DNA from 3 places in the Rhodococcus triatomae genome. Region 1 is predicted to be linked to each of the others. Evidence: riboswitches for the same ligand, from Rfam matches in the RefSeq annotation. Region 1 holds a riboswitch; each other region holds the start of a gene.
The links. A riboswitch is a leader RNA that binds a small molecule or an ion and turns the genes downstream of it on or off. The one in region 1 is predicted to bind S-adenosylmethionine.
Positions count from the first base shown of each region.

Region 2: linked by a shared signal. The riboswitch ahead of G4H71_RS17390 (bifunctional o-acetylhomoserine/o-acetylserine sulfhydrylase) and the one ahead of G4H71_RS07975 (aminotransferase class V-fold PLP-dependent enzyme) in region 1 are both predicted to bind S-adenosylmethionine.
Region 3: linked by a shared signal. The riboswitch ahead of G4H71_RS14490 (LLM class flavin-dependent oxidoreductase) and the one ahead of G4H71_RS07975 (aminotransferase class V-fold PLP-dependent enzyme) in region 1 are both predicted to bind S-adenosylmethionine.

Region 1 is NZ_CP048814.1:1,699,532-1,704,502, reverse strand. Features, by position in the region: gene G4H71_RS07985 (YciI family protein) at 1-52, shown strand, start outside; gene G4H71_RS07980 (RNA polymerase sigma factor) at 57-1,313, shown strand; SAM riboswitch class IV at 1,364-1,477, shown strand; gene G4H71_RS07975 (aminotransferase class V-fold PLP-dependent enzyme) at 1,551-2,837, shown strand; gene G4H71_RS22875 (putative leader peptide) at 2,839-2,940, shown strand; gene G4H71_RS07970 (LLM class oxidoreductase) at 2,990-3,631, shown strand; gene G4H71_RS07965 (flavin reductase family protein) at 3,670-4,170, opposite strand; gene G4H71_RS07960 (YbaK/EbsC family protein) at 4,215-4,688, opposite strand; gene G4H71_RS07955 (hypothetical protein) at 4,693-4,971, opposite strand, start outside.
Region 2 is NZ_CP048814.1:3,647,248-3,652,218, forward strand. Features, by position in the region: gene metX (homoserine O-acetyltransferase MetX) at 1-1,115, opposite strand, end outside; gene G4H71_RS17390 (bifunctional o-acetylhomoserine/o-acetylserine sulfhydrylase) at 1,112-2,413, opposite strand; SAM riboswitch class IV at 2,606-2,722, opposite strand; gene G4H71_RS17395 (NADP-dependent isocitrate dehydrogenase) at 3,015-4,238, shown strand; gene G4H71_RS17400 (DUF427 domain-containing protein) at 4,316-4,971, opposite strand, start outside.
Region 3 is NZ_CP048814.1:3,059,076-3,064,046, forward strand. Features, by position in the region: gene G4H71_RS14460 (HAD-IIA family hydrolase) at 341-1,114, opposite strand; gene G4H71_RS14465 (hypothetical protein) at 1,232-1,372, opposite strand; gene G4H71_RS14470 (hypothetical protein) at 1,495-1,923, opposite strand; gene G4H71_RS14475 (hypothetical protein) at 1,920-2,285, opposite strand; partial or broken gene G4H71_RS14480 (HAD-IIA family hydrolase) at 2,428-2,532, opposite strand; gene G4H71_RS14485 (sulfite exporter TauE/SafE family protein) at 2,600-3,361, opposite strand; SAM riboswitch class I at 3,537-3,651, shown strand; gene G4H71_RS14490 (LLM class flavin-dependent oxidoreductase) at 3,715-4,767, shown strand; gene G4H71_RS14495 (ABC transporter substrate-binding protein) at 4,910-4,971, shown strand, end outside.

The DNA.
Region 1 (4,971 bases):
GGGCGAACGGGGCTGTGTGGAACTGCGCCGAATCGTCGACGAGACCGGGTGAGGCGATGGGCACGGGCGGGAGTCGTCTGCCTTCCGGCGACCCGGATCCGGCTCGGATCTTCCGGCAGGAGTTCGGGCGGTCGGTGGGTGCGGTCACCCGGATGTGCGGCGATCTGTCCCTGGCGGAGGACGCCGTGCAGGAGGCGTTCGCCGAGGCGGTCCGCCGGTGGCCGGAGACAGGTGTGCCGGAGCGGCCCGGTGCGTGGATCACGACAGTGGCACGCAACCGCGCTCTCGACCGCCTCCGCCGGGAATCGGGGAGGGCGGGCCGGGAGAGGGAAGCGATGACGATGTGGCCCGCCCCCGACCCCGAACCGGAGCCGGGATGGACCGTCCGCGACGACCAGTTGCGCCTGCTGTTCACCTGCGCGCATCCTGCGCTGTCCCCGGCCTCACAGGTGGCGCTGACACTGCGACTGGTGTGCGGGTTGGGGACGGGGGAGATCGGCCGGCTCCTGCTGTCCGCGGAAAGTTCGGTGGCGCAGCGGATCAGCCGTGCCAAGGCCAAGATTCGCGAGGCGTCGATACCGTTCCGGGTGCCGCCCGATCACCAGCTGCCGGAACGGACGGAGCAGGTTCTGGCGTGTATCCACCTCGTGTTCACCGAGGGATACGCCGCCACCGCCGGAACGGTCCTCGTGCGCGACGAGCTGTGTGACGAGGCGATCCGGCTCGGAAAACTGTTGTGCGAGTTGATGCCGGACGAATCCGAGGCGTGGGCGCTCCTCGCGCTCATACAGTTCCAGGACAGTCGTCGCGGTCAGCGGGTGGACGTCCGCGGTGACGTCGTCCCGTTGGAAGAGCAGGACCGCAGCCGGTGGGACCGGGCCGAGATCGGTGCCGCGATCGCCTGTCTGCGAGCGGCGTCGCGCCGTGGTGCCGGGCGCTACGGTGCGCAGGCCCGGATCGCCGCGGTGCACGCCCTCGCGCCGTCGTGGGAATCGACCGACTGGGCGGCGCTGGTCGACGCGTACGACGCACTCCTCGGCTACGGCGACTCGGCGGTGGTTCGACTGAACAGGGCTGTGGCACTGGGGTTTCGGGACGGGTTTGAGGCGGGAGTCGCGGAGGTGGACCGGTTGGAGTCGGCGCGTTCACCGCTACCCGCGCACGCGATGTCCGCCGTCCGTGCGGACCTGTTGCGCCGCGCCGGACGGCTCGAGGAGTCGCGAGTGCACTACCGGAACGCGATCGCCGGAACGGTGAACGAGAATCGGCGGCGATTCCTGGAACGCCGCCTGGCCGAGGTGAGCCGCGAGTGAGCGGACGGGGGGTTTGACAGCGCGCCGGACTTCTGCCAACCTCTCTCACAGGTCATGAGTACCAGCATCAAGCCCCGGCTCGCTGGTCGGCAACCCTCCTCCGCGGTGGGGTGCTCCGGGTGACGACCTGGCTGCGGCTCAGCAGAGCCCGGCAAGCGCGGACTCCGAGGTGATCCACGTCCCATTTCCGTGGGCGCTGCCGTTCCCGACGAGTCCCTGACCACGAGGGATTTCGACATGACTGCTGTACTGGATCGCTGCACCACCGACATCGCCCCGCTCGCCGAGGTCTCGGGCACCTGTGTGCCGCTCCCGAGTGGCGCACAGTGCCGCTACGCGAACTTCGACTACGCGGCCAGTGCCCCGGTGTTGGCGCAGGTCGGCGCCCGGATCGGGGAACTGGTCCCCACCTACGCCAGCGTGCACCGCGGCGCCGGATACGCGTCGCAGGTGTCGACCGACGCCTACGAGCAGGCCCGCGTCGCGGTCGCGGAGTTCGTCGGTGCCCGCACCGGGGGAGGCCCCGGCGACGACGTCGTCGTCTTCACCCGCAACACCACCGACTCGCTCAACCTGCTGGCGGCGTGCGTGCCCGGTGACGTCGTCGTCCTGGACGTCGAACACCACGCGAACCTGCTGCCGTGGAAGAACTCCCGGGTGGTGGTCGCCTCCGACACGATCGAGGAGACGATCCGCTCCCTGGTCGGCGAACTCTGCTCCCGCCCGGCCGCTCTGCTCGCGGTGACCGGCGCCTCCAACGTCACCGGCGAGATCCTCCCGGTGGCACGGCTGGCCGAGATCGCCCACGCCTGCGGTGCCCGCATCCTGGTGGACGCTGCCCAACTCGCTCCGCATCGTCGGATCGACCTGGCGGCGAGCGGGATCGACTACCTCGCCTTCTCCGGACACAAGCTCTACGCACCGTTCGGTGCCGGCGTGCTGGTGGGTCGGCGTGACTGGCTCGATGCCGCGGCGCCGTATCTCGCCGGCGGGGGTGCCGTCCGCGACGTGACCCTGGACCACACCGAGTGGGCGGCGTCGCCGGCCCGGCACGAGGCGGGCACGCCCAACCTGTTCGGTGCGGCCGGACTCGCGGCGGCCTGCGAGGCCCTCACGGATATCGGGTTCGACGAGATCACCCGGCACGAGGCGGCACTCACCGCGCAGCTCACCGAGGGATTGCGCTGCATCGACGGTGTGCGTCTGCTCCGGCTGTGGAGTGATGCCGAGGACTCTGTCGGGATCGTCACCTTCACCGTCGACGGCGTCGCGCCGCGCGAGGTGGCCGCCTACCTGGCCGACCACGGGATCGGAGTCCGCGACGGCAGGTTCTGCGCGCACCCCGTCCTGAATCGGCTCGGCCTGCCGGGCGGCGCGGTGCGTGCCAGCCTGGGGCTGGGCACCGGGTCGGAGGACGTGCGGCGGCTGGTCGACGCCCTCGCCGAACTGGCGACCCGCGGCGGCGCGCACGACGGTGCCGAGCGGGTGACCGGCGGCACTCCCACCGGCGGCGAAACGCGCTAGCATGGGCCGCATGACATCACGGACCGAGAGCGCGGAGCGCGCTCTGTGGTGCCGTCGGCACGTGGATCTGTGCCGTACCTCGTCGGGTATGTGTCCGAACTGACCGATTTTCCGTCAGCGTCGTTCACCTACACATTCCTCGAGGAATCCCCATGTCGCACACCTCTCTCCGTACCCGTACCTCGCTCCGCCAGTTGCACGTCGCAGTGGAGCTGGCGGGCTCCGGTCACCATCCCGCCTCGGCATCGGCCGTCGGCACCCGTCCGGTGATCGGCCCGGACTACTGGCTCGACCTCACTGTTCCCGTCGCCGAGAGCGAACGTCTCGACCTGTCCGCCTACCCGCGCCACGTCGTGCGGATCCGGGCAGCCGACCTGCGTGAGGCTCAGATCGAACGAGCCCGCATCCGCACCGAACTCGCCGACGACGGGCGGGACCCCGACGACGTCACCGTCCTCGTCGATCTCGAGGTCCTCATCGCGGCGGACGCGCGCAGCGCCCGCAGGGAACTGGCCCGGTTGGACTCCGAATGGGGCGCACCGCGCACCCCCGTCTCGCTGCAGTACGTCGGCACTCCGCTCGGTCTCGCCGGGCTGATCGCCGACATCACCGCAGCCGGTGTCGCGGACGGCGTCACCCTGCTTCCGCTCACCCTTCCCGGGGTGCTCGAGCAGGTCGTCGACACCACCTTGCCGTGGCTGGAGAGCCGCGGCCTGACCACGACATCGGAGGCCGTCGATCAGGCGTTGCGTAGCTTCGGGCTGGCGCCGCGCGAACGCGAACTGGCGTCCTGAGCCGGAGCGTTCCGGTCCGCCCGGCCGGATCTGTTCGGTCAGAGCTCCGTCGGTTTGTGATAGCGACCCCGGTGATAGAGCAGCGGGGCAGACGCGGTCTCGTCCTCGTCGTCGGAGTGGACGCGGGTGACCAGCCCGACGACGAGGGTGTGATCGCCCACGGGGATCAGCTGGTCCACCTCCGCTCGCAGCCAGCTCGGGGTGCCGTGCAGCACGGGCTCGCCGGTGTCCAGCCGCCCCCACAGTGATTCGTCCGCGAATCGCTCGGCCGCGCTGCGGGAGAATCGCTGGGCGAGATGTTGCTGGTGTTCACCGAGAAGGTGGACGACCAGTGAGCGCGCCCCGCGCAGCGCCCCGATACTCGACGACGTCTCGGCGATGTTGAACGTGACCAATGGAGGGTCCAGCGACACCGAGGCGAACGACGTCGCGGTGAATCCGACCGGCCCTGCGCCGGCGTCGAGGGTCACGATCGTGACTCCTGCCGGATGGCGTCCGAGTGCTGCCCGGTAGTCCTCGGCGCTGATCCCGTTGGTCATGATTCCCCACTATAGAGGCGGGGAGTTGCCGGGACCGGTGTGCGTCAGTCGACGTCGATCGCGAGCCCGGCGGTGATCCGCAACAGTTCGGGGAAACTGGTGCGGAAGACGGTCTGCGGGTGACCGGCCGCCGCCCAGAGTTCCGGGTACCCGGCGAGGGCATTGTCGAGATACGTCGGCAGATTGGTGGGGTGGCCCACCGGGGCGACCCCACCGATCGGCTGGCCCGTCACTGCGCGCACCACGTCTGCGGGTGCCCGCGTCAGTGTGCCCTCGAGACGCTTTCCGGTGCGTTCGAGATCGACCTGGTGTCCACCCGAGACGAGGAGTAGGACCGGGTCGTCGTCGAGGAGGAACACCAGCGACTTCGTGATGGCACCCACTGGTACGCCGAGTGAGCTCGCCGCCTCGTCCGCGGTGTGAGTGGACTCGGACCGGGTGACGATCACGCCGTGGTGTCCACGGGCGATCAACGTGGCTGCGACGTGAGCCGCGTTGCGGTGCAGTGGCGTCGGCATGTACTCAGCGTAGAAGCTGCCGCCGCCGTCGCGCTCGCCGAGCCGTGAATCCGAACAGCAGCGACAGTCCTACTGCCGAGTAGATCGCCAGTGCGAGAGCGGGTTGCCCGAGCCCGGTGCCGCCGAAGTACACGACCGAACGCACCCCCTCCGTTCCGGCGCCGGGCGTGATCCACCGGCCGATGGTGGCGTAGAAGGCGGGGATCACGTTGGCGCCGAACGCCCCTCCCGCGCTGGGATTCCCCAGGATCACGAACACGGCGATGGCCAACGGGACCGCGGC
Region 2 (4,971 bases), 1.9 Mb from region 1:
GCGCGCGCGAGTGTCATGGTCTCGCCCAGCAACTCGGCCATCGCCTCGGCCTCGGTGAGGAAGCCGTCGTGGCCGTCCCGGGACTCGAGCACGCGAAGGTCGCCGCTCGTCGGGATCAGTTCGGCGAGCTCCTCCTGCAACCTCAGGGGATACAGCCGATCCGAATCGACGCCCGCGACGATGACGGGCGCGGTGATCCGCGCCAGCGCGGCGGCGATCCCACCGCGACCACGGCCGACGTCGTGTCGGTTCATCGCCTCGCTCAACAGGACGTACGTCCCCGGGTCGAAACGGCTCACGAGCTTGTCGGCCTGGTATTCGAGGTAACTCTGCACGGAGTAGCGACCGCCGTCCCAGGGATCCTCGCCGTCCTGGGCGGAATTCGCGAACCTGCTGTCCAGTTCGTGCTCGGTGCGATACGTCAGGTGCGCGATCCGGCGTGCGATGCCGAGCCCGACGCGGGGCGCGCGGTCGGTGCCGTAGTAGTCGCCACCCTGCCAGTCCGGGTCCCCGGTGATCGCCGCGATCTGGGTGGTCTGGGTGCCGATCTGGTCCGCGGTGGCCCGGGCGCCGACGGCCACCACGAGCGCGGCCGAGACCCGGTCGGGGTGGGTGACGGCCCACTCGAGCGCGCGCATGCCGCCCATCGAGCCGCCGACCACCGCCGCGAGCCGGTCGATCCCGAGGAGATCGACGAGGATGCGCTCGGCCGTGACCTGGTCGCGGATCGACGTGTACGGGAATCGGCTGCCGTAGGGACGGCCGTCCGGTGCGAGCGAGCCGGGGCCGGTGGATCCGCGGCAGCCGCCGAGGACGTTGACGGCCACGACGCACCACTCGTCGGTGTCGACCGGCGCGCCGGGGCCGATCATGCCCTCCCACCATCCGGGGGAGGGGTGGACGTCGTCGGCGGGTCCGACGACGTGGGAGTCGCCGGTCAGCGCGTGCTCGACCAGCACCACGTTGTCGCGGGTGGGGGAGAGCTCGCCCCAGCGCTGGACCGCGAGCGACACGGACTCGACGGTGGATCCGCTCTCGAGTTCGACCGGGCCGATGTCGACGGTGCTCAGCCGGCCGTCGGGAAGCAGCAGCTCGTGCACCGATGTCGCCGTCAAGATCCGACCGCCGTCAGTCCGGAACGCAGATCGGCGAGGATGTCGTCGATGCCCTCGATCCCGACCGCCAGGCGCACCAGGCCGGGGGTGACGCCTGCTGCGAGTTGCTCCTGCGCGGACAGTTGCGAATGTGTCGTGGATGCCGGGTGGATGACGAGCGAACGCACGTCCCCGATGTTGGCGACGTGGCTGTGCAGCGTCAAGGCGTCGACGAATCGCTTGCCTGCCTCCAGCCCGCCGGCGAGTTCGAACGCGACGATCGCGCCGGTGCCCTTCGGGGCGAGCTCGAGTGCGCGTGCGTGCCACGGTGACGACTCGAGCCCGGCGTAGCTCACCGAGGTGACCTGGGCCTGCCCTTCGAGGAACTCCGCGACGGCCTGAGCGTTGGCGATGTGACGCTCCATGCGGAGGCTGAGGGTCTCGATGCCCTGGCTGATGAGGAACGCGTTGAACGGTGAGACCGCGGAGCCGAGATCGCGCAGCAACTGGACGCGGGCCTTGAGCGCGAACGCGGGAGGCCCGAGCTCGGCGAAGACCACTCCGTGATAGCTCGGGTCCGGGTGGGTGAAGCCGGGGAATCGGTCCCGGCCTTCCTCGTCCCGGACCGTCCAGTCGAAGGTGCCGCCGTCGACGATCACCCCGGCGATCGCGGTGCCGTGTCCGCCGAGGTACTTGGTCGCCGAATGGACCACGATGTCCGCACCGAGCTCGAGCGGACGGATCAGGTACGGCGTGGGAACGGTGTTGTCCACGACGAGCGGCAGCCCGTGCGCGTGCGCGACCTCCGCGATCCCGGGGACGTCGAGTACGTCGTTCATCGGGTTCGAGACGGTTTCGCCGTAGAACGCCTTGGTGTTCGGTCGGACGGCCGCGCGCCACTGGTCGAGATCGTCGGGATCGTCGACGAACGAGACCTCGATGCCGAGCTTCGGCAGCGTGTAGTGGAAGAGGTTGTAGGTGCCCCCGTAGAGCCGCGGACTCGAGACGACGTGGTCGCCGGATCCGGCGATGTTGAGGATCGCGAAGGTCTCCGCTGCCTGTCCGGACGCGAGCAACAGTGCCGCGACTCCGCCTTCGAGGGCGGCGATGCGTTGTTCGACCGCGTCCTGGGTGGGGTTCATGATGCGGGTGTAGATGTTGCCCGGCTCCGCCAGCCCGAACAGCGCCGCCGCGTGATCGGTGTTGTCGAACGTGTACGAGGTGGTCTGGTAGATCGGCAGCGCCCGGGCCTTGGTGGTGGCGTCGGAGGTCTGTCCGGCGTGGATCTGCTTGGTCTCGAACGACCAGTTCTCGGTCATGGTGAATGCTCCGGGGTGGGTGCGCGTCGTGCGGCTGCCTGCAGTGGTCTGGACTGGCGACTACCTACGACAGTGGCAATTCGTCCACGGCGAGCAATGCGGTGTCGACAGACGATGCGGTATCGACAGGCGATGCGGTGCCGACAGGCAATTCGGGGCCGACGGGCAACTCATGGCTGACACCTCCACGTGGATCCGCGCTTGTCTCCCGACCCTGTGATCGGGGAACCAGGTCATCACCCGGGGCACCCCACCGCGGTGGAGGGTTGCCGGCCAGCCAGCCGGGGCTCGATGCTGACGCTCATGACCTCCGTCGATCTTAACCGCTGTCGACCGAGCGCCCGAACCGGCACCGAACACGCCTTCCATCTGCGGAAAGTTACCCATTGGTAGTAACCTGTTCCATGCCCCGCCGGTTGAAGTTTCCGGACATAGCAGTACGCTTGTCTTGTTTGGGACCGGTCTCGCCGAGGTCGACCCCGACCGGCTAGCTTTGATAATCGAATCGTTCGCGGACTCACCCACAAAGTGCGTTCGTGGTCGTGCAACCAGGGAAACTTCCTACAGCGACCCAGGAAACTCAGGAGGACGCGAAGCACCCATGTCCAAAATCAAGGTTGAGGGCACCGTCGTAGAACTCGACGGCGACGAGATGACACGCATTATCTGGCAGTTCATCAAAGACAAGCTCATCCATCCGTATCTGGATGTGAATCTCGACTACTACGACCTCGGCATCGAGTACCGCGACGCCACCGACGACCAGGTGACGGTCGACGCCGCGAACGCCATCAAGCAGCACGGTGTGGGTGTCAAGTGCGCGACCATCACCCCCGACGAGGCCCGGGTGGAGGAGTTCGGCCTCAAGAAGATGTGGCGGTCCCCGAACGGCACCATCCGCAACATCCTCGGCGGCACGATCTTCCGTGCGCCGATCATCATCTCCAACGTCCCGCGCCTGGTTCCCGGCTGGACCAAGCCGATCATCATCGGCCGTCACGCATTCGGCGACCAGTACCGCGCCACCGACTTCAAGGTCCCCGGACCGGGCACGGTGACCATCACGTACACCCCCGCGGACGGCAGCGAGCCGATCGAGCACGAATTGGTGAACTTCCCCGAGGCGGGTGGCGTCGTCCAGGGGCAGTACAACTTCACCAAGTCCATCGAGGACTTCGCTCGCGCGTCGCTCAACTACGGCCTGCAGCAGAACTACCCGGTCTACCTGTCGACGAAGAACACGATCCTCAAGGCGTACGACGGTGCGTTCAAGGACATCTTCCAGCACATCTACGAGACCGAGTTCAAGGCCGAGTTCGATGCTGCGGGGCTCACCTACGAGCACCGCCTCATCGACGACATGGTCGCCTCTGCGCTCAAGTGGGAGGGTGGCTACGTCTGGGCCTGCAAGAACTACGACGGCGACGTCCAGTCGGACACCGTCGCCCAGGGCTTCGGTTCGCTGGGTCTGATGACATCGGTGCTGCTGACTCCGGACGGCAAGACCTGCGAGGCGGAGGCCGCACACGGCACCGTCACTCGCCACTTCCGTCAGCACCAGCAGGGCAAGCCGACGTCGACCAACCCGATCGCGTCGATCTTCGCCTGGACCCGTGGCCTCGACCACCGCGGCAAGCTCGACAACACCCCCGAGGTGCGCGGGTTCGCCCAGGATCTCGAGGACGTCGTCATCCGGACCGTCGAGGGCGGGCAGATGACGAAGGATCTCGCGATGCTCGTCGGCGGCGACCAGGGCTACCTCACCACCGAGGAGTTCCTGGGAGCACTCGACGTCAATCTGCAGAAGGCGCTCTCGAACCGATAGCGCACCACGGACGGGCGGTTCCCGGCGCGGCGATGCCGCTGCCCGCGGAGCCGCCCGTTCGCCGTGTCCGACGACGTCTACCGACGTTCGAGACGCACGTCCAGTTTCTCCTGGTAGAACGCCACGAGCCCGGTGATCGCCCGCGACTCGTCGAACGGGGTGGGATAGCTCCAGGCGACGTCGCGCAGCACCCCGCGGCCGACGTGGGCGTCGAAGTAGGTGGCCTCGCCCTTGTACGGGCACCAGGTCCGGGTGGCGCTCGGGACGAGCTCGATCAGGACGTGCTCGACGGGGAGATAGAACCGGGCGAACGGGAAGCCCGTCTCGAACAGCATCCGGTGGTCCGCCGACTCGGCGATCCTCTCGCCGTCGCATCCGATCGTCAGCAGCCGGGAACAACTGCGGACGTCGATCCGATGGAACGGATCGCGCGGGTGCCCGTCGATCGGGTCGTCCTCCTCGTACCACCGGCCGTCGTCGACGTGCAGCAGCACGTACTCCTGCAGCCCGGGGTCCGCGAGGCGCACGGCCTGGCCGACGCGCAGCCCGCCGACGACGACATCGAACTCGATACCCCGGGCGGTGTGCGTCCGGGGAGTGAGGTCCGCCGCAATATCCCCCGTCGGGAATGCATAGGACGGCACGTGCTGTTGCGGTTCCCAGACGAGGACCGCGCTCGTCGAATCGACGATCGTCGCGTCACCGGACCGCACCCGGACGCGCTTCGGGGTGG
Region 3 (4,971 bases), 1.4 Mb from region 1:
TCGCTGACCGTCCGGATCTCCGGGAGTTTCGCTGCCCTGCTTCGCCATTCGTCTCCCGCAGCGTCGAGGAGATCTCGGATTTCGTGAACCCTGCGGAGCGGTATCGGCATCGTGGTCTCCTTCCGCGCATGTGGCGTCGCCGGATACTAAGTTACTACTTAGTAAGGTTACTGCACCGTAGGTTGGTGAACAAGGTACGGGATGCCTTGCGGGCCTGTGAAATGCGCGTTCGCCGAGGACGAGTTGTGGTGTCGACGAATACGCCTCGATGAATGTTGTGGAGATCCACTATCCAGTACCCACCGATACGGAGCCGTGGGCGAAGATGCCACCGAGCGGGTCAGTCCCCTGGCGGGCCGAACGGGTCGTCGGTGCGGCCCACCAGATCGGCGACCGATCCGATGACGGCGGTCGGCCGGTAGGGGAACCACTCGACCGATGCGGTACTCGAGATACCGGTGAGGACGAGGATGGTGCGCATGCCGGATTCGAGCCCACAGACGACGTCGGTGTCCATCCGGTCCCCGATCATCAGTGTGTGCTCGGAATGCGCACCGATGGCGCGCAACGCGGAACGCATCATCAGGGCGTTCGGCTTGCCGACGTAGTAGGGGTCGCGGCCGGTCGCCTTCGTGATCAGGGCGGCCACCGATCCGGTCGCCGGCAGCACCCCGTCCCGCGACGGCCCCGTCGGATCGGGGTTGGTGGCGATGAACCGGGCGCCACCCTCGACCAGGCGGATCGCCTTGGTGATCGCCTCGAACGAGTAGGTGCGGGTTTCGCCGAGCACGACATAATCGGGGTGGTTGTCGGTGAGGACGTACCCGGCATCGTGCAGCGCGGTCGTGAGCCCCGATTCGCCGACGACGTACGCGGTGCCGCCCGGGCGCTGGTCGCCGAGGAACTTGGCGGTGGCCAGCGCCGACGTCCAGATCGAGGACTCCGGGATGTCGAGACCGGATTGCAGCAGCCGGGCGCGAAGATCCCGTGGCGTACGAATCGAATTGTTCGTGAGCACCATGAACGGCGTCCCGTTCTCGCGCAGCTCGGCGACGAAGGAGTCGGCGCCGGGCACGAGCTTGTCCTCGTGGACCAGAACTCCGTCCATGTCCATGAGGTAGGTCCAGCCGGGGCGTTCCTCGTCGTCCGTCACCCTGCCAGTATGCGCCGCAGACCCCGCCGGGCGCTGGCGGTGTGACCGGTCAGGCCAGCAGTCGCCACAACCCGACGATCACGGCACGCAGCGCGTTCGGGGACAGCTGACGAACCCCATGAGCACACCAATCCCCATCAACTGTGCCGCGGTGCCGATCAGGCTCAGCCCGAACACCTGGGGCGCCACGGACAGTCCGAGCCCGGACAGGAACAGCATCAGCGCGACTCGTCTGCCGAATCAGAACGTGCGATCCCAGGCGCTCCAGCGGGCGACACCTCGGCGGCACCGGTCCAGCTCGATCAGGGCGACACCCGGCGGGTCTTGCTTGGCTGTGGTCATCATTCCTCCACTGGTGTCAGGATCACGCCCATGTTCCTGACGGCGAGTACTGTGGGATCGTCGGGTACCACGATGTAGGCCGTACCCCCACCGGACGGCGCGTAGGCGAACCCGGTGTCGCGAAGCGCAGGCGGGAAGCTTGTAGAGCCGGCGTCGCAGTAGCGGTCGGGGCAGATCCCCACCCACGCCAGAGTGATCGCCCCGAATCCCTCGGTGACCGCGTATCGCCCCGGCTTGATGTCTTCGGGCACCTTCCACACGCCGGCAGTGCTGTACGGATCGTGCGGCGGGACCACCTCTCCCGTGTAGGCCGCTGTCGGTGGTCCGGATCCGGCATCGCTGCTGCTGCACCCGATCGTCAGCGCCAGGATCAGACCCAGTCCGAGCGCTCCGGCGACGATCCCCAGCCAGGCGCTGTTCTTCCTCATGTGGCCTTCTCCTTCTTCGGTGTGCGGTGGGTGTCGCAGACCCGGGCCTTCTTCTCGGTAGCGACGGACACCTCGGGGCACCCTTCGACGTGGCACGCCCGCTCGATGACCCACCGGTGGACGATGACGGTTCCATCGGAGAGGGCGGCTTCGACTTCGAGGCTGGTGACCTTCTGGTCGAACTTCCGAAAGATCCGCAGGTTCACGTCGACAGACGGAAAGTCGGCCCGGACGTAGTTGCAAGTCTGGCGGATATAGTCTTTCGCCTGCTGTTGGTCGACGCCTTCGAGATCGCATCCGAAATCTTCTTCGGGGCGATCACCGATCGTTTGAAACCAGCGAACCCGGGAGTCGAGTGGCATCGCGCTTCTCCTGTGTGACGGGCATCACAGAGCGTATCGTTCACCAGGTCGAAAGGGTTAGCCGTGAACGTGTGGAACTTCTGGGAAATCATCCTGACCTCGATCTCCGGGTGGTTTGCCAGCTGAGAAGTTATTCCTCAATGGTGATCACCATGAACGGCGTCCCGTTCTCGCGCAGCTCGGCGACGAGGGAGTCGGCGCCGGGCACGAGCTTGTCCTCGTGGACCAGGACTCCGTCCATGTCCATGAGGTAGGTCCAGCCGGGGCGTTCCTCGTCGTCCGTCACCCTGCCAGGGCGCTGGCAGTGTGACCGGTCAGGCCAGTAGTCGCCACAACCCGACGAGGCCGACGACCACGATCGTCGCTCGCAGTGCCGCGGGGGACAGTCGCCGCCCGTAGCGGGCGCCGAGGACCCCGCCGACCACCGATCCGACGGCGATGAGCCCGGCCGCCTGCCAGTTGATCCGGTCGCCCGCGACGACGATGTAGGCCGCCGCGGCCACGATGTTGACGACGAGCGCGAGCAGATTCTTCGCGGCGTTCATCCGCTGCACGGACTCGGGCAGGATCGCACCCATCACGCCCATGAGCAGGATGCCCTGGGCCGCGGTGAAATAGCCGCCGTAGACACCGACGGCGAAGGTGCCCACGGTGAGGAGCAGCAGCCGCGTCCGGGACAGCGGCAGATCCTCGCGGGCACCGACCCAACGCTGAATCCGCGGCTGCAACACCACCAGGACGAGAGCGACGACGAGTAGTGCGGGCACGACGCGCGCGAAGACCGTCTCCGGCAGGTGCAGCAGCAGCCACGCGCCGCCGAGTGCACCGAGCAGCGATGCCGGGATCTGCCACTTCAGTCGCGAGCCCTGACCGGCGAGCTCGCGCCGGTACCCCCAGGTTGCGGATATCCCGCCGGTCACGAGCCCGACGGCGTTCGACATGGTCGCGGTCACCGGCGGCACCCCGAACGCGACCAGGGTGGGAAACGTGATGAGGGTGCCGCTGCCGACGAGGGCATTGATCGCCCCGGCGCCGAGGCCGGCGAGCACGATCACCAGCGATTCCCACCAAGTCATCACAGCGACGTTACCGGCCCGTCCCGAGTAGGTGACGGACGGGTGAGAGGCCCATCGAACACCATTCGCGGCCCGTCGTCACGGTTTGAATTCACCCAGATTCTATCGGCTAAATCATTGCGGGAGTGAGTGTTTGACGAGTTGACGACCTGGCCGGCCGGGCCTAGAGTTCGGGTTGCCATCCAGAGCGACCGAGAGACCTGGCTCGTTGACGTCGCAGCAACCCTCCGGACTTCGCGCATTCGCCGCGGGGATTCGGGTGCGGGTGCTACCGCCGGGATCGATGGGAAGGAAATCGTTGTGAACTCTCGTGCGTGTTCGTGCGCCCGCCCCGCCGTGTCGGGGGTGTATTCGTGAAGTTCCTGCTGATGAGCCTGATCGTGCACAGGCCGGATCCGGTGACGGGCGAGAAGCAGTCCACCTCCGAGAGGCTGCGCGAGGTGGTCGATGCCGCCGTGCTCGCCGAGGAACTGGGATACGACGGGTTCGCGGTGGGTGAGCGGCACGAGCATCCGTTCCTGTCGTCGTCGCCGCCGGTCGTGCTCTCGAACATCGCGGCACGCACCGAGACCCTGGCGCTCTGGACCGCGGTCACCACGTTGAGCCTGCTGGATCCGGTGCGGGCGTTCGAGGACTACTCGACGCTCGACAACCTGTCCGGTGGTCGGCTGCAGCTGATCATCGGCAAGGGAAACGGCACCGCGCAGGCCGAGTTGTTCCACGTCACCCCGGACGACCAGTGGGAGCGCAATCGCGAGGGGTACGAGTTGCTGCGGCGGCTGTGGGAGAGCGAGGACGTCACCTGGACGGGACGTTTCCGTCCCCCGCTCGAGCACGCGGTGACTCTTCCGAGGCCGTTGCAACCGCGGCTGCGGATCTGGCACGGCAGCGCGACCAGCCGCGAGTCCGTGGACCTCGCCGCTCGGTACGGGGACCCGCTGTTCTCCGCCAACGTCACGAATCCGATCGAGCCGTACGCGGAACTCGTCCGGTACTACCGGGAGCGGTGGGTCCACTACGGCCACGACCCGGTCGACGCCCTCGTGGGAGCCGGTACCGCGGGCTTCCACGTGACCGAGAACTCGCAGGACGCGATCGACGCGTGGCGGCCGATCCACGCTGCCCAACTCGACTTCGCCCGCGGGCACGGACTGCCCGTCGTGTTCGAGACGGTCGAGGACTTCGTCGAGCGCAGTTCGGCTCTGATCGGGAGTCCGGAACAGGTGATCGACAAGGTGCACCGCTACCACGAGCAGTTCGGTCACGAGGTGATCCATCTCTCCGCCGAGCGCAACGGTCTGCCCGACAAGGAGCATCGCCGCGGCCTCGAGCTCTTCCAGTCGAGTGTGGCTCCGGTGCTGCGCCGGGACCTGCCGAGCCGGCCACTCGGGGCGGTCGGCCGATGACGAGCGAGGGCTTCACCGGAGCCTGGGCGCGCAGGCACGTCGACCTGGGCCGGCTGTCTGCGTCGATCTGTCGACGCTGACCCGCGTCTCGCCGCACCGTTCCCCCTTCCCGATCCTTCCCATCGAGATCACGGAGATCCCTGTGTCCCACACGTCCTTGCCGTCGCCGCTTCGCCGAACCCGCGTCGGAGGTGTCGTCGGCGT